DNA from 4 places in the Mixta sp. BE291 genome. Region 2 is predicted to be linked to each of the others. Evidence: predicted binding sites of a transcription regulator. Region 2 holds the regulator's gene; each other region holds the start of a gene.
The links. Region 2 encodes PurR, which represses purine synthesis genes. Its sites were predicted from a motif close to CANGCAAACGTTTGCNTG; they were not measured.
Positions count from the first base shown of each region.

Region 1: the regulator PurR is predicted to act here: its motif matches at 3,971-3,988, upstream of purM (phosphoribosylformylglycinamidine cyclo-ligase).
Region 3: the regulator PurR is predicted to act here: its motif matches at 4,857-4,874, upstream of gcvT (glycine cleavage system aminomethyltransferase GcvT).
Region 4: the regulator PurR is predicted to act here: its motif matches at 2,154-2,171, upstream of purT (formate-dependent phosphoribosylglycinamide formyltransferase).

Region 1 covers NZ_JAVDXN010000007.1:121,669-129,319, reverse strand. The annotation lists gene bepA (beta-barrel assembly-enhancing protease) at 1-967, shown strand, start outside; gene hda (DnaA inactivator Hda) at 976-1,677, opposite strand; gene uraA (uracil permease) at 1,852-3,135, opposite strand; gene upp (uracil phosphoribosyltransferase) at 3,196-3,822, opposite strand; gene purM (phosphoribosylformylglycinamidine cyclo-ligase) at 4,045-5,082, shown strand; gene purN (phosphoribosylglycinamide formyltransferase) at 5,079-5,717, shown strand; gene pstB (phosphate ABC transporter ATP-binding protein PstB) at 5,780-6,547, opposite strand; gene pstA (phosphate ABC transporter permease PstA) at 6,559-7,651, opposite strand, start outside.
Region 2 covers NZ_JAVDXN010000001.1:738,097-745,747, reverse strand. The annotation lists gene J2X14_RS03605 (aldo/keto reductase) at 1-270, opposite strand, end outside; gene J2X14_RS03600 (DUF1289 domain-containing protein) at 343-582, opposite strand; gene eptA (phosphoethanolamine transferase EptA) at 777-2,411, shown strand; gene gloA (lactoylglutathione lyase) at 2,721-3,128, shown strand; gene rnt (ribonuclease T) at 3,230-3,904, shown strand; gene J2X14_RS03580 (Grx4 family monothiol glutaredoxin) at 3,962-4,297, opposite strand; gene J2X14_RS03575 (C40 family peptidase) at 4,656-5,462, shown strand; gene cydH (cytochrome bd-I oxidase subunit CydH) at 5,523-5,612, opposite strand; gene purR (HTH-type transcriptional repressor PurR) at 5,899-6,924, shown strand; gene punR (DNA-binding transcriptional activator PunR) at 6,958-7,651, opposite strand, start outside.
Region 3 covers NZ_JAVDXN010000006.1:160,602-168,252, reverse strand. The annotation lists gene J2X14_RS15285 (YecA/YgfB family protein) at 9-590, shown strand; gene pepP (Xaa-Pro aminopeptidase) at 638-1,960, shown strand; gene ubiH (2-octaprenyl-6-methoxyphenyl hydroxylase) at 1,957-3,135, shown strand; gene ubiI (FAD-dependent 2-octaprenylphenol hydroxylase) at 3,149-4,348, shown strand; gene gcvT (glycine cleavage system aminomethyltransferase GcvT) at 4,929-6,023, shown strand; gene gcvH (glycine cleavage system protein GcvH) at 6,045-6,431, shown strand; gene gcvP (aminomethyl-transferring glycine dehydrogenase) at 6,545-7,651, shown strand, end outside.
Region 4 covers NZ_JAVDXN010000002.1:83,168-90,818, reverse strand. The annotation lists gene zwf (glucose-6-phosphate dehydrogenase) at 1-49, shown strand, start outside; gene J2X14_RS05565 (bifunctional 4-hydroxy-2-oxoglutarate aldolase/2-dehydro-3-deoxy-phosphogluconate aldolase) at 256-894, shown strand; gene purT (formate-dependent phosphoribosylglycinamide formyltransferase) at 932-2,110, opposite strand; gene J2X14_RS05555 (YebG family protein) at 2,251-2,592, shown strand; gene J2X14_RS05550 (tellurite resistance TerB family protein) at 2,770-3,441, shown strand; gene J2X14_RS05545 (prolyl oligopeptidase family serine peptidase) at 3,577-5,640, shown strand; gene exoX (exodeoxyribonuclease X) at 5,637-6,305, opposite strand; gene J2X14_RS05535 (DNA polymerase III subunit theta) at 6,333-6,560, opposite strand; gene yobA (CopC domain-containing protein YobA) at 6,689-7,063, shown strand; gene copD (copper homeostasis membrane protein CopD) at 7,066-7,651, shown strand, end outside.

The DNA.
Region 1 (7,651 bases), on a different contig from region 2:
GATCTTACTGGCAATGGCGAACCCGCAGGCGGGCATGGCCGGGCTGGCCGGTACGCTGGCGGGTACGCAGCAGGGCGTAATCTCCTTTACGCAGAATAATGAACAGGAAGCGGATCGCATTGGCATTCAGGTGTTGCAACGCGCGGGTTTCGATCCGCAGGCGATGCCGACCTTTTTACAAAAGCTGGCGGACCAGTCGCGTTTTGCCTTTAAGCCGCCGGAAATTTTGCTGACTCACCCGCTGCCGGACAGCCGCCTGGCGGATGCCCGTAACCGCGCCAGCCAGATGCGTGCAGTAGTGGTGCAATCCTCGCAGGATTACTACATGGCGAAAGCGCGCGCGCTGGGCATGTATGCCACCGGACAGAACCAGCTGAGTGAAGATTTGCTGGAGGAGTGGTCAAAAGGCAATGCACGTCAGCAGCAGGCCGCGCAATATGGCCGCGCCCTGCTGTTTCTGGAGGCGAAAAGCTTCGCCAATGCGAAAAAGATTATCGAGCCGCTGCTGGCAAAAGATGCTGGCAACGTCTGGTATTTGGATTTGATGACCGATATCGATCTCGGCCTGAATCAGCCGCAAAGCGCGGTGAAGCGTCTGAGCGCGCAAAAAGCCAGCCGCAACGATCCGGTGCTACAGCTTAACCTGGCGAATGCGCTGCTGGAAAACAAGCAGCCCGCCGAGGCCAGCCGCGTTCTGAATCGCTATACCTGGGCGCATCCTGATGATACCAACGGTTGGGATTTGCTGGCGCAGGCGTCGGCGGCGCAAAACCATCGTGATGAGGAGCTTTCTGCGCGTGCGGAAGGGCTGGCGTTGACCGGGCAGTTAGATCAGGCGATCACCACGCTGAGCAGCGCCAGCGCGCAGGTGAAGCTGGGCAGTTTGACGCAGGCGCGTTATGACGCACGCATCGATCAGCTGCGTCAGCTACAGCTGCGCTTCCGTCAATATCAAAAGGGGCGTTAATCCACGGCCTATAGCGCGAGGATTTCCTTCACAAAGGGAATGGTTAACTTACGCTGGGCGCTAATCGAGGCGCGATCGAGCCGATCCAGCGTGGTGAACAGCGTGCGCATCTCACGATCCAGCCGTTTCAGCAGGAAGCGGCCCACATCTTCCGGCAGCTCAAAGCCGCGCAGGCTGGCGCGCAGCTGCAATGCCTGCAACTTATCTTCATCCGATAACGGCTGGAGCTTATAGATTTGCCCCCAATCGAGGCGTGACGCGAGATCCGGCAGCTTCAGGTTCAGCTGGCGCGGCGGGCGATCGCCGGTGATCAGCAGCCGCGTTTTTCCAGTTTCCAGGATGCGGTTATAGAGATCGAAGATCGCCATCTCCCACGCCTCTTCACCGGCAATGCACTCAATATTATCAATGCAGACCAGCGACAGCTGCTCCATGCCGTCCAGCACTTCCGGCACGAACCAGGTGCGTTTATCCAGCGGCACATAGCCGACGGCATCGCCGCGCATCGACATTTCAGCACAGGCGGCATGCAGCAAATGGCTGCGTCCGCCGCCCTGACGTGACCAGAAATAGAGATAGCTGCCATGTTCCTGTGCTAACGCGCCTTTAAGTGCCGCCAGCAGGGACGGATTATCCCCAGGCCAGAAACTGGCGAAAGTCTCATCATCCGGTAGATAGAGTGGCAGTGAAAGTTGTGCCGGCGTGTTCAGATGCACCTCAAGCGTGAACGGGCTAAAAACCGCGGTAGTTTAACACATCTTTTCAAATGAAATGAAATCACGCCGCCGCGCCGCCTGGCGGTTAAAAGCGTGCGTTCGCCTCTGGCACAGGGCGCTGAAAGGTAATAAAAAAGGCGCCTCAGGGCGCCTTTCTTGCTGCGGTTATTACGCTTGCGGCTTATCGTCCGCGTCCAGAATCACCTCTTCCGGGCGCAGAACGTTGATCGCTTTGAAAATCAGGCTCAACGCCACGCCAACCAGCGTTGCCAGCGCCATGCCTTTCAGCTCAGCCGCGCCGATATGCACTTTCGCCCCGCTGACGCCGATAATCAAAATCACCGAGGTCAGGATCAGGTTCTGCGCCTTGTTGTAATCCACTTTCGATTCAATCAGCACGCGAATACCTGATGCGCCGATCACGCCATACAGCAGCAGGGAAACCCCGCCCATCACCGGCACCGGGATCGCCTGAATCACCGCCGCCAGCTTGCCGATGCAGGAGAGCAGAATGGCGATGATCGCCGCGCCGCCAATCACCCAGGTGCTGTAAACGCGCGTGATCGCCATCACCCCGATATTTTCACCGTAGGTGGTGTTCGGCGTCGAACCAAACATGCCGGAAATAATGGTTGAGAAGCCGTTAGCAAACATCGAACGATGCAGGCCAGGATCGCGAATTAGATCTTTTTTAACGATATTCGCCGTGACCACCAGATGACCAACATGCTCAGCAATCACCACCAGCGCAGCGGGTAAGATGGTTAACATCGCATACCATTCAAAGCGCGGCGTATAGAACGTCGGCAGCGCGAACCACGGCGCGGCCGCGACGCCGCTCCAGTCCACAATGCCCATTGCCCACGAAAGCAGATAGCCCGCCACCACGCCGATCAGAATCGGGATAATGGCGAGGAAACCGCGAAACAGCACCGAACCAAAGACGGTCACCGCCAGCGTCACCAGCGAAATGGTCACCGCCGTGCCATCCACCGTTGCGCCGCTGGCCGGCAGCAGGCCCGCCATATTCGCCGCAACGCCCGCCAGCTCCAGGCCGATCACCGCAACAATCGCCCCCATCGCCGCAGGCGGAAACATCACATCCAGCCAGCCGGTGCCCGCTTTTTTCACAATCAGCGCCACCAGACAAAACAGCACGCCGCAAAGGATAAAGCCGCCCAGCGCTACCTCATAACCGAGCGGCAGCAGCAGCAGCACCGGCGAGATAAACGCGAAACTGGAACCTAAATAGGCCGGAATTTTGCCTTTACAGATAAAGAGATAGAGCAAGGTGCCAAGGCCGTTAAACAGCAGGACGGTTGCCGGATTGATATGAAACAGAATCGGCACCAGCACCGTGGCGCCGAACATGGCGAACAGATGCTGAAAACTTAACGGAATCGTTTGCAGTAGCGGTGGACGTTCGCTAACGCCAATCGCGCGACGAGTCATGGAGTATCCCCTTGAGATGTTTTTGGCAAAAAAAAGCCGACTCTGCGGTCGGCTGAATAATTATTTGGTTCCGAAAATTTTATCGCCCGCGTCACCGAGACCGGGGATGATGTAGCCTTTCTCGTTCAGGCCCTGATCCACAGAGGCGGTGTAAAGCTCAACGTCCGGGTGCGCCTTCTCCAGCGCGGCAATCCCTTCCGGCGCGGCGACCAGCACCAGCACTTTAATCGAGTTGCAGCCCGCTTTTTTCAGCAGATCAATGGTGGCGATCATCGAGCCGCCGGTTGCCAGCATCGGGTCAACCACCAGCGCCATGCGCTCTTCGATATTAGAGACCAGCTTCTGGAAATAGGGCACCGGCTCCAGCGTCTCTTCATCACGATAGACGCCTACCACGCTGATGCGCGCGCTTGGCACATGCTCCAGCACCCCTTCCATCATGCCAAGCCCGGCACGCAGAATCGGCACAACGGTGATTTTCTTGCCTTTGATCTGGTCGATTTCTACCGGACCGTTCCAGCCTTCAATGGTGACTTTTTCAGTTTCCAGATCGGCGGTGGCTTCGTAGGTCAGCAAACTCCCCACTTCAGATGCCAGTTCGCGAAAGCGCTTGGTGCTAACGTCATGCTCACGCATCAGGCCCAGTTTATGTTTGACGAGCGGGTGTTTGACTTCCACGATCTTCATTGTTGTACTCCCGGAGTGTTGAGCGGAAAAAAAAATCGCCGGATTATACCGCCTTTTGCCTGCTGCGCCATATGCTATCGGGCAATAAAGCGCAAAAGCCAGCGGCTGTATCAAGCATCGGCCAAAATAAATATTCTGCCACGCCGGTCTCGCAAACGTTTGCCTGCACTGTTAGAATTGCCGCGCTTTAATTCAAACCGCAAACCGCGTGGGGAAACCGCTGTGACCGAAAAGACCTCTCTCAGCTATAAAGATGCTGGCGTTGATATTGATGCAGGCAACGCGTTAGTTGATCGTATTAAAGGCGTGGTAAAACAAACCCGTCGTCCGGAAGTGATGGGCGGCCTCGGTGGTTTTGGCGCGCTCTGTGCGCTGCCGCAAAAATATCGCGAACCCGTGCTGGTTTCCGGCACCGACGGCGTCGGCACCAAGCTGCGTCTGGCGATGGATCTGCAACGTCACGACACTATCGGCATCGATCTGGTCGCCATGTGCGTTAACGATTTGGTGGTGCAGGGCGCTGAGCCGCTGTTCTTCCTTGACTACTACGCTACCGGCAAGCTGGATGTCGATACCGCTTCCGCGGTGATCGGCGGCATTGCTGAAGGATGCTTACAGTCGGGCTGTGCGCTGGTTGGCGGTGAAACCGCAGAGATGCCAGGCATGTATCACGGCGAAGATTACGATGTGGCTGGCTTCTGCGTCGGCGTGGTGGAAAAGTCAGAGATTATTGACGGCAGCAAAGTGCAGGATGGCGACGTGCTGATCGCCCTCGCCGCCAGCGGCCCACACTCCAATGGTTACTCGCTGGTGCGTAAAATTCTTGAGGTGAGCCAGACCGATGCGTTAAGCACCCAGCTCGACGGCAAACCGCTGGCGGATCATCTGCTGGCGCCAACGCGTATCTACGTCAAAAATATCCTTAGCCTGATTGAACAGATCGATGTCCATGCCATCGCCCACCTCACCGGCGGCGGCTTCTGGGAAAATATTCCGCGCGTGCTGCCGGAAAATACCCAGGCGGTTATCGATGAAGCCAGCTGGCAGTGGCCGTCGGTGTTTAACTGGCTACAGCAGGCGGGCAACGTCAGCCGTCATGAGATGTACCGCACCTTTAACTGCGGCGTCGGCATGGTGATCGCCGTCAGCGCTGATGAGGCGGATAAAGCGGTTGCGCTGATGAATGCCGCAGGCGAGCAGGCGTGGAAAATCGGCGCGATCAACGCCTCTGACGCAGAAGAGCGTGTGGTTATTAAATGAAGCGGCTGGTGGTGCTGATATCGGGTAACGGCAGTAATTTGCAGGCGATTCTTGACGCCTGTGAGCAGGGCCGGATAAATGCCAGCGTAGCCGCCGTTTTCAGCAATAAGGCCAACGCGTTTGGCCTTGAACGCGCAGCGCGTGCGGGCGTGGCCGCCCACGCGCTTTCCGCCGCCGATTACCCAAACCGTGAAGCGTTTGACCAGCAGCTTATGCGCGCAATAGACAGCTATGCGCCCGATCTGGTGGTGTTAGCGGGGTATATGCGCATTCTGAGTCCGGCTTTTGTCGCTCACTATCACGATCGGCTGCTGAATATCCACCCTTCCCTGCTGCCGAAGTATCCCGGCCTGCACACGCACCGTCAGGCGCTTGCCAACGGCGACAGCGAGCATGGCACGTCGGTGCATTTCGTAACCGACCAGCTGGATGGCGGCCCGGTGATCCTACAGGCCCGCGTGCCGGTATTCAGCGGCGACAGCGAAGAGGACGTGACCGCGCGCGTACAGCATCAGGAACATGCTATCTATCCGCTGGTGATTAACTGGTTCGTTGAGAACCGGCTGGTTATGCGTGACAACGCCGCCTGGCTGGATGGCAACCCACTTCCGCCGCAGGGCTACGCGGGCGATTAATTCGCTTTTGCGCCGAACAGATAAGTTATCGCCCAGAGCCAGCCCGCTGGCTCTGGGCTTTTTCAGCCGAAACGCCCGGTAATATAATCCTCGGTGCGGCGCTGCCGTGGCGTGGTAAACAGCGTATCGGTATCAGCAAACTCCACCACCTTTCCCTGATGCATAAAAGCGGTATAGTCAGAGACGCGCGCCGCCTGCTGCATATTATGCGTCACCAGAATCAGCGTGAAATGCTGCTTCAGCGTGGTCATCAGCTCCTCAATCACCAGCGTAGAGATCGGATCCAGCGCCGAGGTAGGCTCATCCAGCAGCAGCACTTCCGGCTCGATGGCGATGGCGCGCGCAATCACCAGCCGCTGCTGCTGACCGCTGGAGAGCGTCAACGCATTTTGCCGCAGGCTGTCTTTGACCTCCGGCCAGAGCGCCGCCGCACGTAAGGCTCGCTCTACCGCCTCATTCAACACGCGGCGATCGCGCACGCCCTGCAGCCGCAGGCCGTAAACCACATTCTCATAAATCGATTTTGGAAACGGATTGGGGCGCTGAAATACCATACCGACGCGTCGCCGCAGCGCCGAGAGATCGCCGCCGCGTTCGAGAATATTGCGGCGATCCAGCATCACCTCGCCCTCGATGCGGCAGTTATCGATCACATCATTCATGCGATTAAAGCAGCGCAGCAGGGTCGATTTGCCGCAGCCGGAGGGGCCAATCAGCGCGGTGATACGATTCTTCGGCACCTGCAGGTTAATCCCATCCAGCGCCTGTTTATCGCCATACCAGAGGGAGAGATGATTAATCGTTAGCGCGGTTTCGAGTTCAGCGGTCATGGTCCTCACCGTTATTGCACCAGCGAGCGATAGCGCTCGCGCAGACGATGGCGTAAACCCATCGCCGTAAGATTCAAGCCAAGAATAATGGTCACCAGCAGCAGCGCCGTGGCGTAAACCATTGGGCGATCGGCCTCGGCGTTGGGGCTTTGAAACGCCAGATCGTAAATCTGGAAGCCGAGATGCATAAATTTACGGTCGAGATGCAGGTAAGGGAAAATGCCATCTACCGGCAGTTCCGGGGCCATTTTCACCACGCCCACCAGCATCAGCGGCGCGGTTTCGCCCGCCGCGCGCGCCACGGCCAGAATTAAACCGGTCAGCATCGCAGGCAATGCCAGCGGCAGCGTAACGTGCCACAGCGTTTCCGCGCGGGTTGCGCCCAGCGCCAGCGAACCGTGACGCAGGCTGGCGGGAATACGCGCCAGCCCCTCTTCGGTGGCGACAATCACCACCGGCAAGGTCAACAGCGCCAGCGTAAGCGACGCCCACAGCAGGCCGGGCGTGCCAAAGGTTGGATTAGGCAGCGAGGTGGCGTAAAAAAGCTGATCGATGGTGCCGCCAATCAGCCAGACGTAAAAGCCCAGGCCAAACACGCCGTACACTATCGACGGCACGCCCGCCAGGTTCACCACCGCAATGCGCACCAGCCGGGTGAGCGTATGCTGACCGGCATATTCATGCAGCCAGACGGCGGCAACCACGCCGAGCGGCATCACCACCACCGACATCAGCAGCACCATCAGCACGGTACCGAAAATGGCCGGGAACGCGCCGCTTTCGCCCGGCGCATCCTCCGAGGAATCGGCGACAAAATGCCACAGATGATGCAGAAAATGGTGCCATTTCTGCGTAAGCGTCATGGCGTTGGGATACCAGGCATCGCGAATTTGCGCCAGCGGAATACGGTGCAGCTGTCCGTTGGCGTCGCGCAGCATCAACGTATTGCGCGCGCTTTCCTGCAGCAGCGAGGCGCGCCGCTCGGCCTGAGCCACAAACTGCCGCTGCAGCTCCACGCGATTCGCCATCAGCATCGATTTTTCCTGTTCGCTGTCGCGGCCGCTGGCCTTCAGCTTTAATGCCTCCGCTTCCAGCCCCTCAAGC
Region 2 (7,651 bases):
AGCGGTAGTCGCGATGCCACATTTGGTGACCAGCTCCAGCCGCTGACGCAACGAAGGGTCCAGACGCAGCGCCGCGCCGAAAGCGGCCTCACACTGATAATCGCCATAAATATCGGCATGATCGACGGTGGTAATGCCCAGCGCCAGATGCTGCTCGATAAATGTCGTCAGCTGCTGAGCAGACATCTGCCACTCCATTAACCGCCAGTAGCCCATCACCAGACGGGAAAACGCTGGCCCCTGTGGCGCAACCTGCACGCGTTCTGTCATCTCTTTTCCTCTGCGAATCATGGTTAATGACAGGCAGTATACGCCGACGTCCGAGAAAAAAAGGGAAAGATATCAAAACAGTGACGGCTGTTGGGGTTCCTCAGGCGCGGCAGGTTTTTCATTGCGGTGCAGGCGTAGCCAGCGCTGGCGACAGAGGCGCAGCACGTCGCGCTTCTGCGCATCGCTATATTGCATCCAGTTAAAGCGCTCTTCACGGCTGCGCAGGCAGCCACGACAGTAGCCGCGCGCATCGGACTGACAAATACCCCGGCACGGGCTGGGCACCGGGAAGAATTCAAGCTGCTCTGCCACATCGCCTCCTGAGTAAACACCTTCTTTTATTCAAGACAGCTTCAGGCTGAAGCGCAAGCCTGGCCATAAAATTACCGTGTGCCGCCGTTAAGCAGTACGAATGATTCCCCTTGCCCCGCACTCATTAACCCTGCATTAAGGTTTTATTAAGGTTTTTAGGCCAGACTATATGCAATGTTCAATTTTGTTTAACGATGCGAATGCTGAAAAAAATACGCTGTAATGAATCGTGGTTCCTTGTCGCCTGCGCGCTGTTTTTTACTTTTATTCTTAATGCTCAGTTTATTATTCGCGCGGCAGAACGCACGCCGCGTGCGCATCTGCACGATTATCTGTTTATCGCCTCGATTCCGCTGGTGCTGTTTTGCGCCTTTATGCTGATTTTTAACCTGCTGGCGTTGCCCTGGATCCGCAAGCCGCTGCTGATTATTCTGCTGCTGTGCGGTGCGGCGGCAAACTATTTTATGTACAGTTTCGGCACGGTGATTGACACCAATATGGTGCAAAACGTTTTTGAAACCGATTTGCAGGAAGCCACCGCGCTGCTGAGCTTGCGTTATCTGTTATGGTTGCTGGCGCTGGGCGTCATTCCTGCGCTGCTTGTTTGCGTGACTAAAATCACGCCGACACGCCCCTGGTGGTTTGCTCTGGCGATGCGCGGCTTATGGTCTATCAGCTGCCTGCTGACAATTTTGCTGATTGCCGCCCTGATGTATAAAGATTACGCCTCGCTGTTCCGCAATAATAAAGGCCTGGTGAAAATGGTCACGCCCGCCAACGTCGTTAGCGGCGTGATTAATTATGCTGATAATCGCTGGCTACAGGGCAGTAAAGCGCTGGTTCGCATCGGACAGGATGCGCAAAAAGGCCCGCTTATCGACGCCGCCGAGAAAAAGACGCTGGTTATTTTTGTGCTGGGCGAAACCGCGCGGGCGGAAAACTTCTCGCTGGGCGGCTACCCGCGGGAAACCAATCCCAGACTGAAACAGCAGAACGTGATCTACTATCAGCACGCCAGCTCATGCGGAACAGAAACCGCGATCTCCGTGCCCTGTATGTTTTCCGGTATGACGCGCGCGCACTATAACGCCAACCTGGCGCATCATCAGGAAGGCTTAATGGATGTGCTGGCCCATGCGGGCATCAACGTGATGTGGCGTGAGAACGATGGCGGCTGTAAAGGTGCCTGTGACCGTATTCCGCATAGCGATATGACCTTATGGAAACTTACCGATCTTTGCCGCAACGACGCCTGCCTGGATGAAGTGCTGCTGCATCGTTTATCGCACTATATTGATGGCGTGAAGGATGATTCGGTGATTGTGCTGCATCAGATGGGCAGTCACGGCCCCGCTTACTATTTACGTTATCCGCCCGCGCTGCGCCGCTTTACGCCGACCTGCGACAGCAAACAGATTCAGGATTGCGATCATCAGGCGCTGGTGAACACTTATGACAATACGCTGCTCTACACCGACGCGATGCTGAGCGACACTATCGAGTTGTTGAAAACGTATCAGCAGCGCTTTAACGTGGCGCTGATCTATCTCTCCGACCATGGTGAGTCGTTGGGCGAGCATGGTATGTATTTGCATGGCACGCCTTATCTGTTTGCGCCCAGCCAGCAGACGCACATCCCTTTCCTGTTGTGGCTCTCTGCCGATTACGCCCGGACTTTCGGCATTAACCAAGCCTGCCTGCGACAGCATGCGCAACAGGATGAGATCTCGCAGGATAATGTTTTTCATACGCTGTTAGGGATGGTTAACGTGCAGACCAGCCTTTATCAGCCACAGCTTGACCTGCTGAAAAGATGCCAGGCGCATTAAGGTTGCATTAGACCAACTGGTCTATTACCCTGAGCGCCATGAATAAAACGGCCCACAGGCTGCCCGTGTACAGCCGCTTGCCAGGGGTAAATGGCTCTGTTTGCCGAGCAAAACATGACACGGGGGCAGTGCGTTAATCCACGCGCTCCAGGCAATTTTGCAGCTGTTGCCGGAGCGCTAAATTAAAAAACCCGCTTCAAGACGACCGGTCTACTGAAGGCTATCGTGGGTTTTCCCGTCTGGTAACAGGCAGCTATACTAAGCTTTTTTGACCGTCATCGGATGATGACCCCCTTTTTGGAGACTATTATGCGCTTACTTCACACCATGCTGCGCGTTGGCGATATGCAACGTTCCCTGGATTTCTATACTCGCGTGCTGGGCATGCGTCTGCTGCGCGAAAGTGAAAATCAGGAATATAAATATAACCTGGCGTTTGTTGGCTATACCGACGAAAGCGAAGGCGCAGTGATTGAGCTGACCTATAACTGGGGTGTGGATCACTATGATCTCGGCAACGCCTATGGCCATATCGCGCTGGGCGTGGATGATGTCGCAGCAACCTGCGAACGAATTCGTCAGGCGGGCGGTAAAGTGACCCGTGAAGCGGGCCCGGTTAAAGGCGGCAACACCGTTATCGCCTTTGTTGAAGACCCGGACGGTTACAAAATCGAACTGATTGAGAACGAACACGCTGGTCATGGCCTCGGCCACTAAGTTTTTTGGGCGCCTGCGGGCGCCCTTCTTTTTCCTGCTGCTGCAACCCCTGGCGAAATTTGCCATAATGCGCGCTGCATTTTTTCGCCAATGAGATCCTGATGTCTGAATCGAAACAACTGAACGCATTATCTGACCGCTTCCGCGGCTTTTATCCAGTGGTAATTGATATCGAAACCGCCGGATTTAACGCCAAAACCGATGCACTGCTGGAAATTGCCGCCGTTACGTTGAAAATGGATGAAAATGGCTGGCTGCAACGCGACCAGACGCTGCATTTTCACGTCGAGCCTTTTGCGGGCGCGATTCTGCATCCGGAGGCGCTGGCGTTCAATGGTATCGATCCTGAGAATCCGCTGCGCGGCGCGGTCAATGAATATGATGCGCTGCACGCTATCTTTAAACAGGTGCGCAAAGGCATAAAGGATCAGGGCTGCAATCGCGCCATTGTCGTTGCGCATAATGCCAATTTCGATCACAGTTTTATGATGGCCGCCGCTGAGCGAACGGCGCTAAAGCGCAATCCGTTTCATCCGTTCGCCACCTTTGATACCGCGGCCCTGAGCGGGCTGGTAGTGGGTCAGACGGTGCTGGCGAAAGCCTGTAAGGCCGCAGGCATCGCTTTTGACGCCAGCCAGGCGCACTCGGCGCTGTATGACACTGAGCGCACGGCGGAGCTGTTTTGCGAGCTGGTAAACCGCTGGAAACGTCTGGGCGGCTGGCCGCCGCTGCCGGTCGATGAGGAACAGCCTGCTGAAATCAGCGACGGTGAATAGTCCGTCCGCCGTAAAAAAGGGCGCCTGAAGCGCCCTTTGCTGTTGTAAGCGGAAAATTTATTCCGCTTCTTTATATTTTTCTGCTGTTTCTTTAATCAGCGTCTGCAGTTCGCCGCGCTGGAACATCTCGATCACGATATCGCAGCCGCCAACCAGTTCGCCATCTACCCACAGCTGCGGGAAGGTGGGCCAGTTAGCATATTTCGGCAGCTCAGCACGAATGTCAGGGCTTTGCAGGATATCCACATAGGCGAAGCGCTCGCCACAGGCAGAGAGAGCCTGAACCGTTTGCGCCGAAAAGCCACAGCTGGGTAACTTCGGCGAGCCTTTCATGTAAAGCAGAATCGGGTTTTCTGCGATCTGGCGCTGAATTTTTTCAACAGTACTCATAATTGCCTTCCTTAAATAGCATGCTTCGTGTCTATTGATTGTAGCGACTGTAGCGGGTTGCTGAAAACGACATTTTCTGTAAGGTTAAATGACGCGGGTTATTGTAGCGGCTTGTCACAGCAAAATAACCCGTATCAGCGCGATGCATTGCGCGGTGGTTAATACCTGGCAATAACTTTGCTGAGATAACCGCCTGTTTACGCTTATTTTTACATCTATATGCATTTAAAGTTTATTTCACTAAAAAAGGCTTTATCTTTTCGCAAAAAGTTCGATTAGAATTGGCCCTTCAGGAGTCTGTCGCTATGGCAGAAATAAGATTAACCTTGCGCTATCACTGCGCTTTGAGTGTAACCACACCATGCGTTTATTGATTACGCTTTTTATGCTGACCGTTGCTCAACTCTTTTTTAACGTTGCCGAGGCATCCCCGCAGGCGCCAGTCAAAGCCACTCAGCATAAAATTGATAAAAAAGCCGCCCGCGACGACGACCGTCGCAAGCGCCGGGTGGTAAAAACCACCAGTAAAAAAGCCCGTCCGGCCAGCGTCGAAAAAAACAAGCTAAAGAAGAAAAGTAAACCTGCCACGGTTGCCACAGCCAGCACGAAAAAGAGTCGTAGCGCGGTTAAAACCACCAGCGTAAAAAAAAGCATCAGTAAAAAAAGCAAACAGCGCTATGGTCGCCAGCGCGGCGAGAAAAAAACCGCTGTAGTCGCTAAGCGCGGCCCGCTGGAGATGAGCAAGGCGCATCGTGAGCGCTATCAAAAGGCGCGTGAAACGGCGATGAACAAACTGATGAGCCAGTTAGGTAAGCCCTATCAGTGGGGAGGCACCTCGCCTCATACCGGTTTCGACTGTAGCGGTTTGGTCTGGTACGCCTATAAAGATGTGGTGAAGTTTAAAATTCCCCGCACCGCTAATGAAATGTACCACCTGCGTGATGCGGCATCGATTAACCGTGAAGCGCTGGAAAAAGGCGATCTGGTGTTCTTCCGCATTAATAATCGTGGCGCAGCCGATCACGTCGGCGTCTATCTCGGTAACGGACGCTTTATCCAGTCGCCGCGCACCGGTAAAGATATCCAGATTAGCCAGCTGAGCGATGATTACTGGCAGCGGCACTACGTTGGCGCTCGCCGCGTGATGACGCCGCGCACCATTCGCTAACGCGGTTGCGCAACAAAAAAGCCTGTCATATGACAGGCTTTTTTTATTTCTGGCTGGCGATTAATTGATAACGGCGGTGAAGCTAAACGCCATGATCACCAGTAATGCCGCCACCGTGGTGCCTATTGATAGTTTTAAATCCGTGCTCATTTGGCCTCTCCTTTAACCACACAAAAAATAACGGTATAGATTTTCCCATACTCCCTGGTAAAAATCTCGTTTTCTTTGCGCCAGCTTGGTAGAATCCCCGCCTTGCGTTGCGCAACGACCAAAACCACCGTTGTCGACGACCCTTATTTTAAGACGTCCCGCCGCTAAGACGTACCTCAGCCCGCCTGATGATAACCCATACGCGTGCTGAATAACGCTATCGGGACGCAAACGATTAACATTAGCCTTATCAAACTATTACGATAGGCGCAGGAGTATCTTTTTAATGGCAACAATCAAAGATGTCGCAAAGCGTGCCGGCGTTTCTACCACCACGGTATCGCACGTCATCAATAAAACCCGTTTTGTCGCGGAAGAAACCCGTGAGGCCGTGTGGGCAGCCATCAAAGAACTACACTATTCGCCCAGTGCGGTCGCACGCAGCCTGAAAGTCAACCACACTAAATCGATCGGCCTGTTGGCGACGTCCAGCGAGGCGCCCTATTTCGCTGAGATTATCGAAGCGGTGGAAACGCGCTGTTTCGCCCGTGGCTATACCCTGATTCTGGGCAACGCCCATAACGATTTACAGAAACAGCAGGCTTATCTTTCCATGATGGCGCAAAAGCGCGTGGATGGCCTGTTGGTGATGTGCTCCGAATATCCTGAAGCGCTGCTGAAGATGCTGGAGGAGAACCGCAATATTCCTATGGTAGTCATGGACTGGGGCGAATCGCGCGGCGACTTTACCGATACCGTGCTGGATAATGCTTTCCAGGGCGGCTATCTCGCTGGCCGCTATCTGATCGAGCGCGGACATCGTGATATCGGCGTGATCCCCGGTCAGATGGAACGCAACACCGGCAGCGGGCGCTTCGCCGGTTTTGTCAAAGCGCTGAATGAGGCCAGCATTGCGGTACGCGAAGAGTGGATCGTTCAGGGCGACTTTGAGCCAGAGTCTGGCTATCGCGCTATGCAGCAAATCCTGGCGCAGAAGCAGCGCCCTACCGCCGTTTTCTGCGGCGGCGATATTATGGCGATGGGCGCGATTTGCGCCGCCGATGAGCTGGGACTGCGCGTGCCGCAGGATATTTCAGTGATCGGTTACGATAACGTGCGCAACGCCCGCTATTTTACCCCTGCGCTGACCACAGTGCATCAGCCGAAAGAGCAGCTGGGCGAAACCGCTTTTGATATGCTGCTGGACAGGATCACCAGCAAACGTGAAGAATCGCAAACCATTGAAGTCCATCCTACGCTGATTGAGCGCCGCTCTGTCGCCGATGGTCCCTTCCGCGACTACCGCCGCTAAGGTTCAGGCTCAGGAACCGCTGTTCCTGAGCCGCTACGCTTCCCGCAGCCATTCCCGATTGATCGTTTCCGTATCGCCAAGATAATCCAGCAGCCAGCGCAGCGCGGGCGAACTGCTTTGCTCCGACCAGCTGACGCAACAGAAGCTGTCGGGAAAAGGTTGCGGCAGCGCCAGCTCGGTGAGCTGCCGGGTTTTCAGCAGCGGTGCGGCGAAATGTCCGGGAACCATGCCCACACACAGCCCGGCACGCAGGCAGTCAAACGCGCTTTCCCAGTCGGGCACCACCAGACGGCGCTGATTATCCAGCGTCCAGGTGGTACGTCGTGGCAATGCGCGCGAGGTATCTTCCAGCACCAGCGAGGGCCAGGGACGAATATCATCATCCTCCAGCTGCCTGCTGACGCTGGCTAAAGGATGATCAACGCTTACTACGCAGCGCCAGTTAAGCGCGCCCATATCGCGAAAGGCAAAGCGCCCGCCAACCGGAATCGCCTGCGTCGCGCCAATCGCCACATCAACCCGCTCGTCCGCCAGCGCATCCCAAACGCCGTTAAACACTTCCGGCGTGATCAGCAGTTCCATATCCGGGAAGTGCCGATAGAAATCAAGCACCAGCTGACGGGTACGCTGCGGCTTAACAATGCGATCCACGGCGATGCTTAACTGCCCGCGCCAGCCATTCGCCACCTGCTGGCACTGCCGCCGCGTGGCTAGCATTTTTTTGATA
Region 3 (7,651 bases), on a different contig from region 2:
TAATGCATATGTCTACAGATAACACACAGCCAGCCTGGCAGGCGCTGGCATCCCTCCTGACCCAGCAAGGGGTAGGAATGACGCCAGCTGAAATGCACGGCTTGATCAGCGGCATCGTCTGCGGTGGCAATAAAGATCACAGCTGGAAAGCGCTGGTACACGATCTCACCAATGAAGGTTTAGCGTTTTCACAATCGCTCTCGCAGCCGCTGCAGGCGCTGCACGCGCATATTCAGGACACGCTGGAAGAAGAAGGCTTTCTGTTTCAGCTGATGCTGCCTGATGAAAATGAAAGCAGCGTCTTTGAGCGTGCCGATGCGCTGGCGGGATGGGTTAATCACTTTCTGTTGGGGCTGGGCGTGACGCAGCCTAAACTGGATAAAGTCAAAGGCGAAGCGGGCGAAGCCATCGACGATCTGCGCACCATTGCCCAGCTTGGCTATGATGATGAAGAAGACCAGGAAGAGCTGGCACAGTCGCTGGAGGAGGTTATCGAGTATGTGCGCGTAGCCGCTTTGCTGTGCCATGAAACCTTTAATCCGCCGATGCCGCCGGGTGCGCCGGAAACCACCAAGGTTACGCTGCACTGATTATTTGCTCTTGCCGCGCGGCGGCCTAACTCAGGGAGAAGATACGGATGATTACGCTGGATACTTTTTTGCAGCGCCGCCAGGCGCTGTTGTCGCGTATGGCTGCGGGCAGCGCGGCACTCATTTTTGCCGCGCCGGAAGTCACGCGCAGCGCGGATAGCGAATATCCGTTCCGCCAGCACAGCGATTTCTGGTATTTCACCGGCTTCAACGAGCCTGAAGCGCTGCTGTTGCTGATTAAAAGCGATGAAAATCACAACCACAGCGTGCTGTTTAACCGCGTACGCGATAAGCAGGCGGAAATCTGGTTTGGTCGCCGTTTGGGGCAGGATGCCGCGCCGGAGAAGCTGGGTGTCGATCGGGCGCTGCCGTGGGACGACCTGAACGAGCAGCTGCATCAGCTGCTGAACGGGCTGGACGTGGTTTATCATGCGCAGGGCGAATATGAGTTTGCCGATCGCATCCTGTTCAGCGCGCTGGAGAAGCTGCGCCGTGGCTTCCGTCAGAATTTGCAGGCGCCGAATACGCTAACCGACTGGCGGCCGTGGGTGCATGAGATGCGCCTGTTTAAAGGCCCGGAAGAGCTGGCGATTTTACGCCGCGCCGGTGAAATCAGCGCGTTGGCGCATACGCGCGCGATGCAGGTGTGTCGGCCCGGCATGTTTGAATATCAGCTGGCGGGTGAAATTCACCATGAGTTTACCCGTCACGGCGCGCGGCATCCCTCTTACAATACCATTGTCGGCGGCGGCGAAAATGCCTGCATCCTGCACTACACCGAGAACGAAAGCGAACTGCGCGCGGGCGATCTGGTGCTGATCGATGCAGGCTGTGAGCTGCATGGCTACGCGGGCGATATCACCCGCACCTTTCCGGTGAGCGGCAAATTCAGCGTGCCGCAGCGGGCAATTTATAACATCGTGCTGGCGTCACTCTACAAAGCGCTTGAGCTGTTTCGTCCGGGTACCAGTATTCGTGAAGTGAATGAAGAAGTGGTGCGGGTCATGGTCAGCGGACTGATCGACTTAGGTGTGATGCAGGGCGATGTTGAGTTGTTAATCGCTGAAAACGCCCATCGACAATTCTTTATGCACGGCCTGAGCCACTGGCTGGGGCTGGATGTGCATGATGTTGGTGATTACGGTACGCCGGATCGCGGACGTATTCTGGAGCCGGGCATGGTGCTTACCGTTGAACCCGGACTTTATATCGCGCCGGATGCGGATGTCCCGGCAGAATATCGCGGGATCGGTATCCGTATTGAAGATGACATCGTGATTACTGAACAGGGCAATGAAAACCTTACCGATAGCGTGGTTAAAGATGTCGATGCTATCGAAGCGCTGATGGCGGCAGCGCAGCAGGCATGAGCGTGATCATAGCCGGTGGCGGCATGACCGGCGCAACGCTGGCGCTGGCGCTCTCGCATCTCACGCAGGGATCGCTGCCGGTGACATTAATCGAAGCGATAGCGCCGGGAGATCGCGCGCATCCGGGTTACGATGGCCGGGCGATTGCGCTGGCGGCAGGCACCTGTCAGCAGCTGGCGGCGATTAATCTTTGGCCCGCGCTTGCTGACTGCGCAACGCCAATTACCCATGTTCACGTCAGCGATCGCGGTCATGCCGGGTTTGTAAACATCGATGCCGCTGACTATGGCGTGAGCGCGCTGGGCAACGTGGTTGAGCTGCATGAAGTGGGAAGCCGCTTATATCAGCGCTTGCGTAAGGCGCCGGGCGTTACGTTACGCTGCCCCGAACAGGTAAGCCGCGTTGAGCGGCATCAGGATCATGTCAACGTGACGCTGGGCAGCGGAGAACAGCTGCAGGGCAGTTTACTGGTCGCGGCTGATGGATCACACTCATCCGTTGCCGCCGACTGCGGCATTCAGTGGCTGCGGGATGACTATCAACAGATTGCCGTTATCGCCAACGTGACAACGCAGGTAGCCCATCAGGGCCGCGCCTTTGAGCGCTTTACTGAACATGGCCCGCTGGCGCTGCTGCCGATGTCGCACGGGCGCAGTTCGCTGGTCTGGTGCCACCCGCCTGCGGCGCAATCCCGCATCGATCGCTGGAGCGATGCTGAATTTTTAGCGGAGCTACAGCAGGCGTTTGGCTGGCGGCTGGGGCGCTTTACCCAGGTTGGACAGCGCACCAGCTATCCGCTGGCGCTGCAAACCGCCAACCAGACGGTGGCGCATCGGCTGGCGCTGGTGGGCAATGCGGCGCAAACCTTACATCCGATTGCCGGTCAGGGATTTAACCTTGGCATACGTGACGTGATGTCGCTGGCGGAAACGCTGGCGGCGGCGCAACGTCAGCAGGAAGACCCCGGCAGTTTTGCCGTATTACAGCGTTACCGTCAGCGGCGAGAGCCGGATCGTACCGCCACTATCGGCGTGACCGATGGGCTGGTGCGGCTGTTTGCCAATCGCTACCTGCCGCTGGTGGCAGGCCGTAACCTTGGCCTGATGACAATGGATAATTTACCCTGGCTGCGCAACCGCCTGGCGGAGCGTACGCTTGGCTGGGTAACGCGCTGAAAAGAGGATTTCAATGCAAACTTATGATGTGGTGATCGCCGGTGGCGGTATGGTGGGGCTGGCTGTCGCCTGCGGATTACAGGGCTGCGGGCTGCGTATCGCGGTGCTGGAAAAGTCCGTGCCGGAACCGTTTAACCCCAGCGAACCGCACGGATTACGCGTCTCCGCCATCAATGCCGCCAGCGAAAAGCTGCTGCAGCATCTGAATGTCTGGTCCGCTATTCTGGCGCAGCGTGCCAGCGCTTATCACGGCATGGAAGTGTGGGATCGCGACAGCTTTGGGCGCATTGAATTTGATGAGCCGCAGGGCGTCAGCCACCTTGGCCATATTATTGAAAATCAGGCCATTCATCAGGCCTTATGGCAACGGGCGCAGCAGCTAAGCGATATTACGCTGCTGGCGCCCGCGCAGCTGCAACAGGTGGCCTTTGGCGATAACGAAGCCTTTATCACGCTGCAGGATGGCAACATGATGAGCGCCCGTCTGCTGATTGGCGCTGATGGCGCGCACTCCTGGCTGCGGGAAAAAGCGGATATTCCCTTAACCTTCTGGGATTATCAGCATCATGCGTTGGTAGCGAATATTCGTACCGAGCAGCCGCATCAGGCGGTGGCGCGTCAGGTTTTCCACGGTGAAGGGATTTTGGCCTTTCTGCCGCTGAGCGATCCGCATCTCTGCTCGATCGTCTGGTCACTGCCGCCGCAGGAGGCGACCCGCCTGCGCGAGATGCCCGCCGCGCTGTTTAACCAGCAGCTGTCGGTCGCTTTTGATATGCGTCTTGGCCTGTGCGAAGTGGAAAGCGAGCGTCAAACCTTCCCGCTGACGGCGCGCTATGCGCGTCAGTTTGCTGCGCATCGGCTGGCGCTGGTGGGCGATGCGGCGCATACCATTCATCCGCTGGCGGGGCAGGGCGTTAATCTGGGCTTTATGGATGCCGCTGAGCTAACCGGTGAAATCCGCCGCTTGCAGCAGCAGGGCAAAGATATCGGTCAGCATCTCTACCTGCGCCGTTATGAGCGCAGCCGTAAGCACAGCGCGGCGCTGATGCTGGCGAATATGCAGGGATTTCGGGAGCTATTTGCTGGCAATAATCCGGCGAAAAAGCTGTTGCGTGACGTCGGCCTGCGGCTGGCGGACAGGCTGCCCGGCGTCAAGCCGCGTTTGCTGCAACAGGCGATGGGCCTGCACGATCTGCCGGAATGGCTGCGTTAAGCGTCGCCAGTTAAACAGGTTAAAAAGGCCGCCTATGCGGCCTTTTTTATCCAGATGGTTCCTACCTGGCCTCTGTTGCCGAAGTGCGCAGATCTGTTATTAAACGTATAAGCCCACCGCTGGTTTCACTTCTCTTAAGTATGTTCGCTCTTTTTATGTAACTTAGCGGCATTTTCACCGTTTTTGTCGCGCTTTTGCCGGATTGCACCAAAACGCAGCAGCTGCACGCTGCTGATTCACTCGTTTGAATTATTCTAATTCTACCCGCTTCTTCGCATTAGTTTTTCTAATTTAACCCACCGATCGCCTGCGGCTTTTTTTCACGTTATCGCCTCGCTGGCTGGTTTTTAAACTGCTTTGTTACCTTTCTGTTGTTAGTTATGTGCCTTGTCACGCATTTTTTCAGTGAAAAATTCTGCACAATCCGTCAGGCACTGAACGCGCCCTGTAAAGGTTCGCCCTTGTTTAGCTTATGGTTAATCGCCTCGTTCGGTGATAACGTCAGAGCAAAGAGAACGTTTGCGTCGGGCGTTTTAGCCTCATTTAGCGTCCAGTTAACCCGTTAACGCACAGGAATGTTATGAAGCAGACTCCGTTATACCAACAGCATCAAGCCTGCGGCGCGCGCATGGTGGATTTTCACGGCTGGATGATGCCGCTGCACTATGGCTCGCAGATGGATGAGCATCATGTGGTACGCACCGATGCCGGGATGTTTGATGTCTCCCATATGACCATTGTCGATCTGCACGGTGAGCGTACCCGCGAATTTCTGCGCAAGCTGTTGGCGAATGATGTCGCGCGTCTGACGCAGCCAGGAAAGGCTCTCTACAGCGCCATGCTGAACGCATCGGGTGGCGTGATTGATGATTTGATTGTTTACTTTATAACCGATGACAGATTCCGGCTGGTGGTTAACTCCGCCACGCGTGAAAAGGATCTGGCCTGGATTAATCAGCATGCGCAGCCCTACGGTGTCACCTCGCAGGTCCGTGACGATCTGGCATTGATCGCCGTTCAGGGGCCGAATGCGCAGCAAAAAGCGCAAACGCTGTTTAGCGCAGCGCAGCGTCAGGCCGTTAGCGGCATGAAACCTTTTTTTGGCGTCGAGTCAGACGGCTTTTTTATCGCGACCACCGGCTATACCGGTGAAAGCGGGTATGAAATCGCGCTGCCGAACGAGCAGGCCGCCGATTTCTGGCAGCGGCTGCTGGATGCAGGCGTGAAGCCAGCCGGGCTGGGCGCGCGTGATACCTTGCGTCTGGAGGCCGGTATGAATCTGTACGGTCAGGATATGGATGAAGGCGTCTCGCCGCTGGCGGCGAATATGGGCTGGACCATCTGCTGGGAACCGGCCGATCGTCAGTTTATTGGCCGTGAAGCGCTGGAGCATCAGCGTGAAAAAGGCAGCGAAAAACTGGTTGGCCTGATCATGACCGAAAAAGGGGTGCTGCGTAACGATCTGCCGGTAATGTTTACCGATGCGCAGGGTAACCAGCAGCAGGGCGTGATTACCAGCGGCTCCTTTTCCCCAACGTTAGGTTGCAGCATTGCGCTGGCCCGCGTTCCGGCAAGCATTGGCGAGCGCGCCATTGTACAGATTCGTAATCGGGAAATGCCCGTTAACGTCACTAAACCTATTTTTGTTCGCGCCGGTAAACCGGTCGCTCAGTAACCAGTGCAGGAGAATGCAGCGATGAGCAATGTGCCAAATGAATTAAAATATCGTGAAAGTCATGAGTGGGTACGTAAGGAAGCGGACGGCACCTATACCGTTGGCATCACTGAACATGCGCAGGAGCTGCTGGGCGATATGGTGTTTATCGATCTGCCGGACGTCGGCAGCAGCTTCGCCGCCGGTGATGATTGCGCGGTTGCCGAGTCGGTCAAAGCGGCTTCTGATATTTACGCGCCGTTAAGCGGCGAAATCGTGGCGGTTAATGATGCGCTGGAAGCGTCGCCGGAGCAGGTGAATAGCGAACCTTACGCTTCCGGCTGGCTGTTTCGCCTGAAAGCCAGCGATGAATCTGAACTGGATCAGCTGCTGGATGCGGAGGCCTATCTGGCCTCCATTGATGAGTAATTTCCGGCAGGCCGTCAGCGCCACGCTAATGCGCTGACCGCCAGTTTTTCGCGGTCGGCTGCGGCTGACCGCTTATGTTGATAGCGGTAGCCTCCCCTCAGGATTGACGATTCATGACTCAGACACTCAGCCAGCTTGAACATACTGGCGACTTTATCGAACGCCATATCGGTCCCTCACTGGCGCAGCAGGAAAGCATGCTGCAGGCCATCAATGCCCGCTCGCTGAAAGAGCTTATCGCCAGCATCGTGCCCGCCGACATCCAGCTGCCTGGCCCGCCTGCGATTGGCGATGCGGTAACGGAACATCAGGCGCTGGCTGAGCTAAAAGCGATTGCCAGCCGTAATCAGCGCTGCAAATCATATATCGGCATGGGCTATACGCCGGTGCTGACGCCGCCGGTGATCCTGCGCAACCTGCTGGAAAATCCGGGCTGGTATACCGCCTACACGCCTTATCAACCAGAGGTTTCCCAGGGTCGCCTGGAAGCGTTACTGAACTTCCAGCAGCTGACGCTGGATTTAACCGGCATGGATATCGCCTCCGCCTCGTTGCTGGATGAGGCCACCGCCGCTGCCGAAGCGATGGCGATGGCAAAACGCGTCAGCAAGCTTAAAAACGCCAATAAATTCTTTATCGCCGACGATATCCATCCGCAAACGCTGGACGTGGTAAAAACGCGTGCGGAAACCTTCGGCTTTGAGATTCTGGTGGATAAAGCGGAGCGCGCGCTGGATCATGACGCGCTGTTTGGCGTGCTGTTGCAGCAGGTTGGCACCACCGGCGAAGCCCACGACTACGGCGCGCTGATGAGCGAACTAAAAGCGCGTAAGGTGGTGGTCAGCGTCGCGGCCGACTTTATGGCGCTGGTGCTGCTGGAAGCGCCGGGCCAGCAGGGCGCGGACATTGTTTTCGGCTCCGCCCAGCGTTTCGGTGTGCCGATGGGCTACGGTGGCCCGCATGCGGCCTTTTTCGCCGCCCGCGATGAATTTAAACGCTCAATGCCGGGACGGATTATCGGCGTCTCGCGCGATAATGCAGGCAATACCGCGTTACGTATGGCGATGCAAACGCGTGAACAGCATATCCGGCGTGAAAAGGCGAACTCCAATATCTGTACCTCGCAGGTGTTGCTGGCCAATATCGCCGGGTTTTATGCTGTCTTCCACGGGCCGCAGGGGCTGAAGCGCATCGCCAGCCGTATTCATCGACTAACCGAT
Region 4 (7,651 bases), on a different contig from region 2:
CGTGGCGATGATCACCCGCGATGGCCGTTCCTGGAACGAGTTCGAATAAGTCAAAAGCTGTTAAGCCCGCGTAATGCGGGCTTTTTTTTGCGTTGTAAAAACGTTGAAAAAAATGAACCGCAGTTTCAAAAAATGCTTAAGCACGTGGACGCCTGCGCTAAAGATCAGGTATGGTAATCACCGTTTCTTTGCCGCGCGGATGCGCCATTTTTGCCAGTGGTCGGATGGTTCGCTGGCCTGACAGGAGAAAGTACGATGAAAAACTGGAAAACAAGTGCCGAATCGATCCTGACCACCGGGCCAGTGGTGCCGGTTATCGTAGTGAATAAACTGGAACATGCGGTGCCGATGGCGAAGGCGCTGGTGGCGGGCGGCGTGCGCGTACTGGAAGTTACGCTGCGTACGCCGGTCGCAATGGATGCGCTGAAAGCGATTATTCAGGAAGTGCCGGACGCCATCGTCGGCGCCGGAACGGTGATCAATCCGCAGCAGCTGGCGGAAGTGACCGCAGCGGGCGCGCAGTTTGTTATCAGCCCCGGCATCACGGAACCGTTATTGCAGGCGGCCGTGGAAGGCAGCGTTCCGTTGATTCCCGGTATCAGCACCGTGTCTGAATTAATGACCGGTATGCAGTATGGCCTGCGCGAGTTTAAATTCTTCCCGGCGGAAGCCAACGGCGGCGTAAAAGCGTTACAGGCGATCGGCGGACCGTTCCCGCAGGTGCGTTTCTGCCCAACCGGCGGTATCTCGCCGAAAAATTACCGTGATTACCTGGCGCTGAAAAGCGTGCTGTGCATCGGCGGCTCCTGGCTGGTGCCCAACGATGCGCTGGAAAGCGGCGATTATCAGCGCATTACCGATTTGGCGCGTGAAGCGGTAGCGGGCGCTCGCTAAGCATGATGGCTCTCCCCGGCGGGAGAGCCATGTTTTGTTAACCGCTAACCCTGACGGCCGCCGCCGCGGCAACCGCGCGCGTTACCGCCTCCTCGACGTTTTCCGCCGTGGCCAGCGCCACGCCCATCCGACGTTTGCCGTCGATTTCCGGTTTCGCAAACAGCCGCAGCTGCTGCCCGGCGCCCAATGCATTTTCCACTTCGCCATAGCTGACGTTATTGCTGCGCAGCGCCGGCAGAATAACCGCTGATGCCGCCGGGCCATACTGACGAATCGCGCCGATCGGCAGGCCTAGAAAGGCGCGCACATGCAGGGCGAACTCGGAGAGATCCTGCGAAATCAGCGTAACCATGCCGGTATCGTGCGGGCGCGGCGACACCTCGCTGAAAACCACTTCATCGCCGCAGACAAACAGCTCCACGCCAAATAAGCCAAAGCCGCCCAGCGCTTTCACGACGTCGCCAGCGATCTGTTGGGCGCGCGCTAATGCCTGCGGGCTCATCTGTTGCGGCTGCCAGGATTCACGATAATCGCCATCCTCCTGACGATGACCAATCGGCGCGCAAAAATGAATGCCGTCTGCGGCGCTGACGGTAAGCAGGGTAATTTCAAAATCAAATTTTACCACGCCTTCGATAATCACTTTTCCGGCCCCGGCGCGTCCACCCTGTTGTGCGTAGATCCACGCCTGTTCCAGCTGGGACGCCTCACGTACGAAGCTCTGACCTTTGCCGGAAGAACTCATCACCGGCTTCACGATGCAGGGAAAACCGATCTCTTCCGCTGCGGCGATAAAGGCGGGCTGCGTATCGGCGAAGCGATAGCTGGAGGTGGGCAAAGCCAGCGTTTCAGCCGCCAGACGGCGGATACCTTCACGATTCATGGTAAGACGCGCCGCCTGAGCGGTGGGCACCACGCGCTGTCCCTGTTGCTCCAGCTCAATCAGCATATCTGTGGCGATCGCTTCAATTTCCGGCACCACATAATCGGGACGCTCCTGAGCAATCAGCGCTTTCAGCGCCGCGCCATCCAGCATATTAATCACATGGCTGCGGTGGGCGACATGCATCGCTGGCGCATCGGCATAGCGATCCACGGCAATCACTTCAACGCCTAAACGCTGACATTCAATGGCCACTTCTTTGCCCAGTTCGCCTGAACCCAACAGCATCACACGCGTCGCGCCGGGACGCAGCGCCGTTCCAAGAATCGTCATAGTACCTACCTGAAAAGTGAAGAGTAAAAACGCGCGCAGTATATACGAAAACGTTTGCGCTGACAGCCGTCAGGAAAACTTGATCTCAGGATTTTGCCTGTTATACTGTATAAAAATACAGTATATACCCGAGGTGAGTCATGGCTGTTGAAACCAAATTTGTTGTGGTCAGAAAAGGTGAAGAAAAAATGACATTTGCCAGTAAAAAAGAAGCAGACGCATACGACAAAATGCTCGATATGGCGGAAGCTTTTACTGACTGGCTGGTACAAAGCGATCTGCCGCTGGAAGAAGCTCAGCTGGAAAACCTGGGCCTGTTCCTGGCGGAACAGAAAGATGCGGTACAGCATATTTTACGTACCAGCAAGCTGCCGGACGCGCAGCCCGCGGTAAAAGCATCGAAGGCCGCCGCAGCGGAAACCAGCGATGATAACGCGCCAGACGAAACGGCGAAAAAAGTTCGCGCGGTTAAAGCGGCCTGATTAACGCGCCCGCTCAACGTTGCAGCCTGGCGAATATCAGCCACACTTTCCTGATAACGATGTTAAGCAGAGCGGGATGAACAGGGTTCATCCCACCTTCTTTTGCTATTTGCTCTCGCTTACGCTTCTTGACGCCCGATGCTTCACACTATCGGCATACATCACAAAGGAGAGCTTATGAGTAACTGGCTGCAGCAAGTGCAAAAAATGTTGAGCAATACGGGCATCGGCAACGCAGGCGCAAAAGCGCAGGGCGGCAGCGAAGGGCTAAGCAAAATGCTGGCGCCGGGTGCGCTCGGCGGCCTGGCCGGTATGCTGATATCCAGTAAATCCTCGCGCAATCTGTTAAGCAAATATGGCAAAAACGCCCTGGTGATCGGCGGCAGCGCGGCGGCCGGCGTTTTGCTATGGAATAAATATAAGCAGCGCGTGCGTGAAGCGCATCAGGATGAGCCGCAGTTTGGTCAGCAGGAGACACCGGTGGATCAGCGCGCGGAACGTTTGATTACCGCGCTGGTGTTCGCGGCGAAAAGCGACGGTCATATCGATGGCGAAGAGCGCAAAGCCATCGAGCAAAACATCCATCAGGCGGGTTATGGCGAACAGGCGGAAGCGCTGATTCAACAGGCGATTGATCGTCCGCTGGATCCGCACGGGCTGGCGCAGGGCATAAAAAACGAGGAAGAGGCGTTAGAGCTTTACTTCCTGAGCTGTGCGGCTATCGATGTCGACCACTTTATGGAACGCAGCTACCTGAAAGAGCTGGGCGATGCACTGAAGATCCCGGCGGACGTGCGCGAAGATATTGAAAAAGATATTCGCGCCGAAAAAGAGAAACTCCCATCCTGACCCTCTCTGTTAAGGCCTGCCGCTGCCTGGCGGCGGGCTGGTAACCTTCACAACCTGCTTTTTGCCGCTGCCGCTTGGCAATCATGGCCTTAGCTGCCAACCTTAATGTATCTATGTCTGAAAACAGTAACCGTTATGATGCCACCGAAAGCGAAGAGAGTTCCTCATGAAATGACGCTGCATGATGATACGCGCGTCGATAATTACTACTGGCTGCGTGATGACCAGCGTGAAGATCCCGACGTGCTGGATTATCTGCGCGCTGAAAATAACTATGGCCATAAGGTGATGCTGACGCAAAAGGCGTTGCAGGATCGCCTGCTGAAAGAGATGGTCGGGCGCATTTCGCCGCAGGATTATTCGGTGCCTTATGTGAAAAACGGCTATCGCTATCAGAGCCGCTATGAGGCCGGTAACGAATACGCGACCTATTTTCGTCAGCCCGCAGAGACCACGACGCCCGATGAGTGGGAAGTGCTGCTTGATGCTAACCAGCGCGCTTCGCACAGCGAGTTCTATACCATGGGCGCGCTGGATATCAGCCCGGACAACCGCATCATGGCGCTGGCGGAAGATTTCCTGTCGCGCCGCCAGTACGGTATCCGTTTCCGTAACCTGGAGAGCGGCAACTGGTATCCGGAAGTGCTGGAAAATGTCTCATCCAGCTTTGCCTGGGTTAATGACTCAAAAACGCTCTATTACGTGCGTAAAGATAAGCAGACGCTGCTGCCTTATCAGGTGTGGCGGCATAATGTCGGCACGCCGCAGCAGGATGACGAGCTGGTCTATGAGGAGAGCGATGACACCTTCTACCTCAGCGTGCATAAAACCACCTCGGAACATTTTGTTCTGATTGCGCTGCACAGCACCACCACCACTGAAATTCATCTGCTGGATGCTGAGTATGCCGATGCGCGTCCGCGCGTGTTTGTGCCGCGGCGCAAAGGCCATGAATATACCCTTGATCATTACGATCATCGCTTCTGGCTGCGCTCAAACCGCGAAGGGAAAAACTTCGGCCTCTACCGCACCAGCTACCTGGATGAGTCGCGCTGGGAAACCATTATCGCGCCGCGTGACCATGTGGTGATGGAAGATTTCCAGCTGTTCCGTAACTGGCTGGTGGTGGAAGAGCGGCAACGCGGGCTTTCCAGCCTGCGGCAGATCTGCTGGCGTACCGGTGAGACCTTCGGTATCGCCTTTGACGATCCCGCCTATGTCACCTGGCTGGCTTATAACGCCTCGCCGGAGACCAGCAAGCTGCGCTACGGCTATTCATCCATGACTACCCCCACCACGCTGTTTGAACTGGATATGGATACCGGTGAACGGCGCGTATTAAAGCAGACGCAGATCAACGGCTTTGATTCCGCTAACTATAAGAGCGAGCATTTATGGATTAAAGCGCGCGATGGGGTGGAAGTGCCGGTTTCGCTGGTTTATCACTGCCAGCATTATCAACCGGGCAAAAACCCAATGCTGGTGTACGGCTATGGCTCTTATGGCACCATTATGGACGCCGACTTCAGCTCTAGCCGTCTCAGCCTGCTGGATCGCGGTTTTGTTTATGCGCTGGTTCACGTGCGCGGCGGCGGCGAGCTGGGGCAACAGTGGTATGACGACGGGCGTTTATTAAACAAAATGAACACCTTTAACGACTTCCTCGACGTAACCGATGCGCTGGTTCAGCATGGCTATGGCGATCCACAGCGGCTTTACGCGATGGGCGGCAGCGCGGGCGGGCTGCTGATGGGCACGGTAATTAATTTACAGCCCGCGCGTTTTCATGGCGTTGTGGCGCAGGTTCCCTTTGTGGACGTGGTCACCACCATGCTGGATGAGTCGATTCCGTTGACCACCGGCGAATATGATGAGTGGGGCAACCCCAACGATCCGCAATATTATGACTATATGAAGCAGTACAGCCCTTACGATAACGTCACGGCGCAATCTTATCCGCATATGTTGGTGACCACCGGGCTGCATGATTCGCAGGTACAATACTGGGAGCCTGCCAAATGGGTCGCTAAGCTGCGCGAGCAGAAAACTGATGAAAACCTGCTGCTGCTCTGTACCGATATGGATTCCGGCCACGGCGGCAAATCAGGACGTTTTAAATCCTATGAAGGCGTTTCGCTGGAGTTTGCGTTTATCATCGGCCTGGCGCAGGGCTCGTTGCACGGCAGCAGCGGCTATTAATCGTCAGCCTGACTGACCTGCTTTTGCAAGGCGTTACGCAGAGCAGGTTTCAGATCGGGAATCGAGTCAAGCATCCAGCGCAGATAGCCAGGGTCACGTTTAGCCACGTCTGCAATCGGACGACCGCGATACTTGCCGAACGGCATCACCTCTGCTGAGGTTGGTTGCTGCATACGAGCAGCCAGCTGCGTGGCATCCCAGCCGGAGGTTGCCATAATGCGAATCAAGAGCGCGGCGGTGACATAGCAGTCATACAGCGCCCGGTGCGCATGCAGATCGGCGGGTGGCGTCACGTCCAATTGCAGATGCTGTCGCAGCGCCTGATTGCCGTAGGTTAAACCGGGCCACAGCTGGCGTGCCAGCTTCATGGTGCAAATCCATTCGCCATGCATTTCCGGCAGCATACGCCGATCGAAGCTGGCGTTATGTGCCACATAATAAGGGCTGCCGTGATAACGGCTGATAAGCGCTTCAATCGGCGGCTTATTGGCCACCATCGCTTCGCTGATGCGATGCACCGCCATCGCCTGACGGCTGATAGGCCGGTCGGGGCGCACAAGGTCGCTCATGGGGTTAACGATCTGGCCGTCAATCACATCAACGGAAGCAATTTCAACGATACCGCCCTGTAGACCACAGGTTTCAGTATCAATAACGCGTAGCATAAAACCTCTTAGCGCTGACGCGCACTGTTATCTCTTGGGTTCCCAGGGCAGGCGGGAAAGGTTAAGCGAGGTCTGGCGATGATGCATCAGGCGCTCCCGGAACCAGTCGCGTAGCGCTTCCGGCTGTTCACGCTCGACGATTTCCGCCACCACCGGCATATTGTAACGCTCTTTAAACGCGACGCCAGCGGCAGCCAGGTCAACGTTCACTTTATCTTTCTCTTCCTGCGACAATGTTGCCAGGTTGTTAGACATTTTTTACTCCTCTGTATAAGCGCTGCTGCACCCGTTTTGAATCGCCGTTAATGCCTCGACAGGCTTCGGCACGGGAGGTATGCTGCGGCCTCGTTGGTGACAACCACGATAGTTTACAGGATGAAATCATGTTGAAAACCTGCTTCTCTGCTTTACCTGGCGCCGCCCTGGTATTGGCCGTCGCTTTTTCTCCAGCTGCTCTGGCTCATGCCCACCTGAAGTCGCAATATCCCGCCGCGAATGCCAACGTTGAGGCATCGCCTCAGGCGTTGACGCTGACCTTTTCTGAGGATGTCGAGCCTGCTTTTAGCGGTGTTGATATCGTTACGGCTAATCAGCAAGCGATGCCGGTAGCGGAAGTTGAGCGTGCGCCAAAACAGCATAATCAGCTCATTGTACCGCTGGAAAAACCGCTTCCCAGCGGCAGCTACCAGGTAAACTGGCATGTGCTGTCGGTAGATGGTCACAGAACCAAGGGAAGTTACACTTTCAGCGTGAAATAGCGATGACGCTGGAGACGCTCTATATCTTCTGCCGCTGGCTCCACTTCAGTGCGCTGATGTTGCTGACCGGCAGCGCCTTTTATAGCGCGCTACTGGCACCGCGTCGCTATCGTGCGGTGCTGAGTCAACGTTTAATGCCGCTGCTTATCGGCTGTACGATGTTAACGCTGTTAAGCGCCCTGGCGATTTTGGCGGCACAGACCGGACTAATGAGCGGCGACTGGCGCAACATCGTGCAGGCGGCGATCTGGCGAGCAGTAATGCAGACGGGCTTTGGTCAGGCCTGGATGGTGCAGCTGCTGGCTGCGCTGCTGGCCTGCCTGAGTCTGGCCGGCGGCGGCAGGCGGCAGCGTTTGCTGCTGCTTTGGGGCCTGGTGCAGCTTTGCGGTATGGCCCTGGTGGGACATGCGGCGATGCTGGATGGCTGGCCCGGCGCGCTACAGCGTTTCAATCACGCGATTCATCTTATCGGCGCGTCCTTTTGGGCTGGCGGCCTGCTGCCCTTGCTGTGGTTAATGCGTGATGCGCGGCAGCCAGCGCTACGGAGTGATGCCATCTGCACCATGATGCGCTTTTCCCGCTATGGGC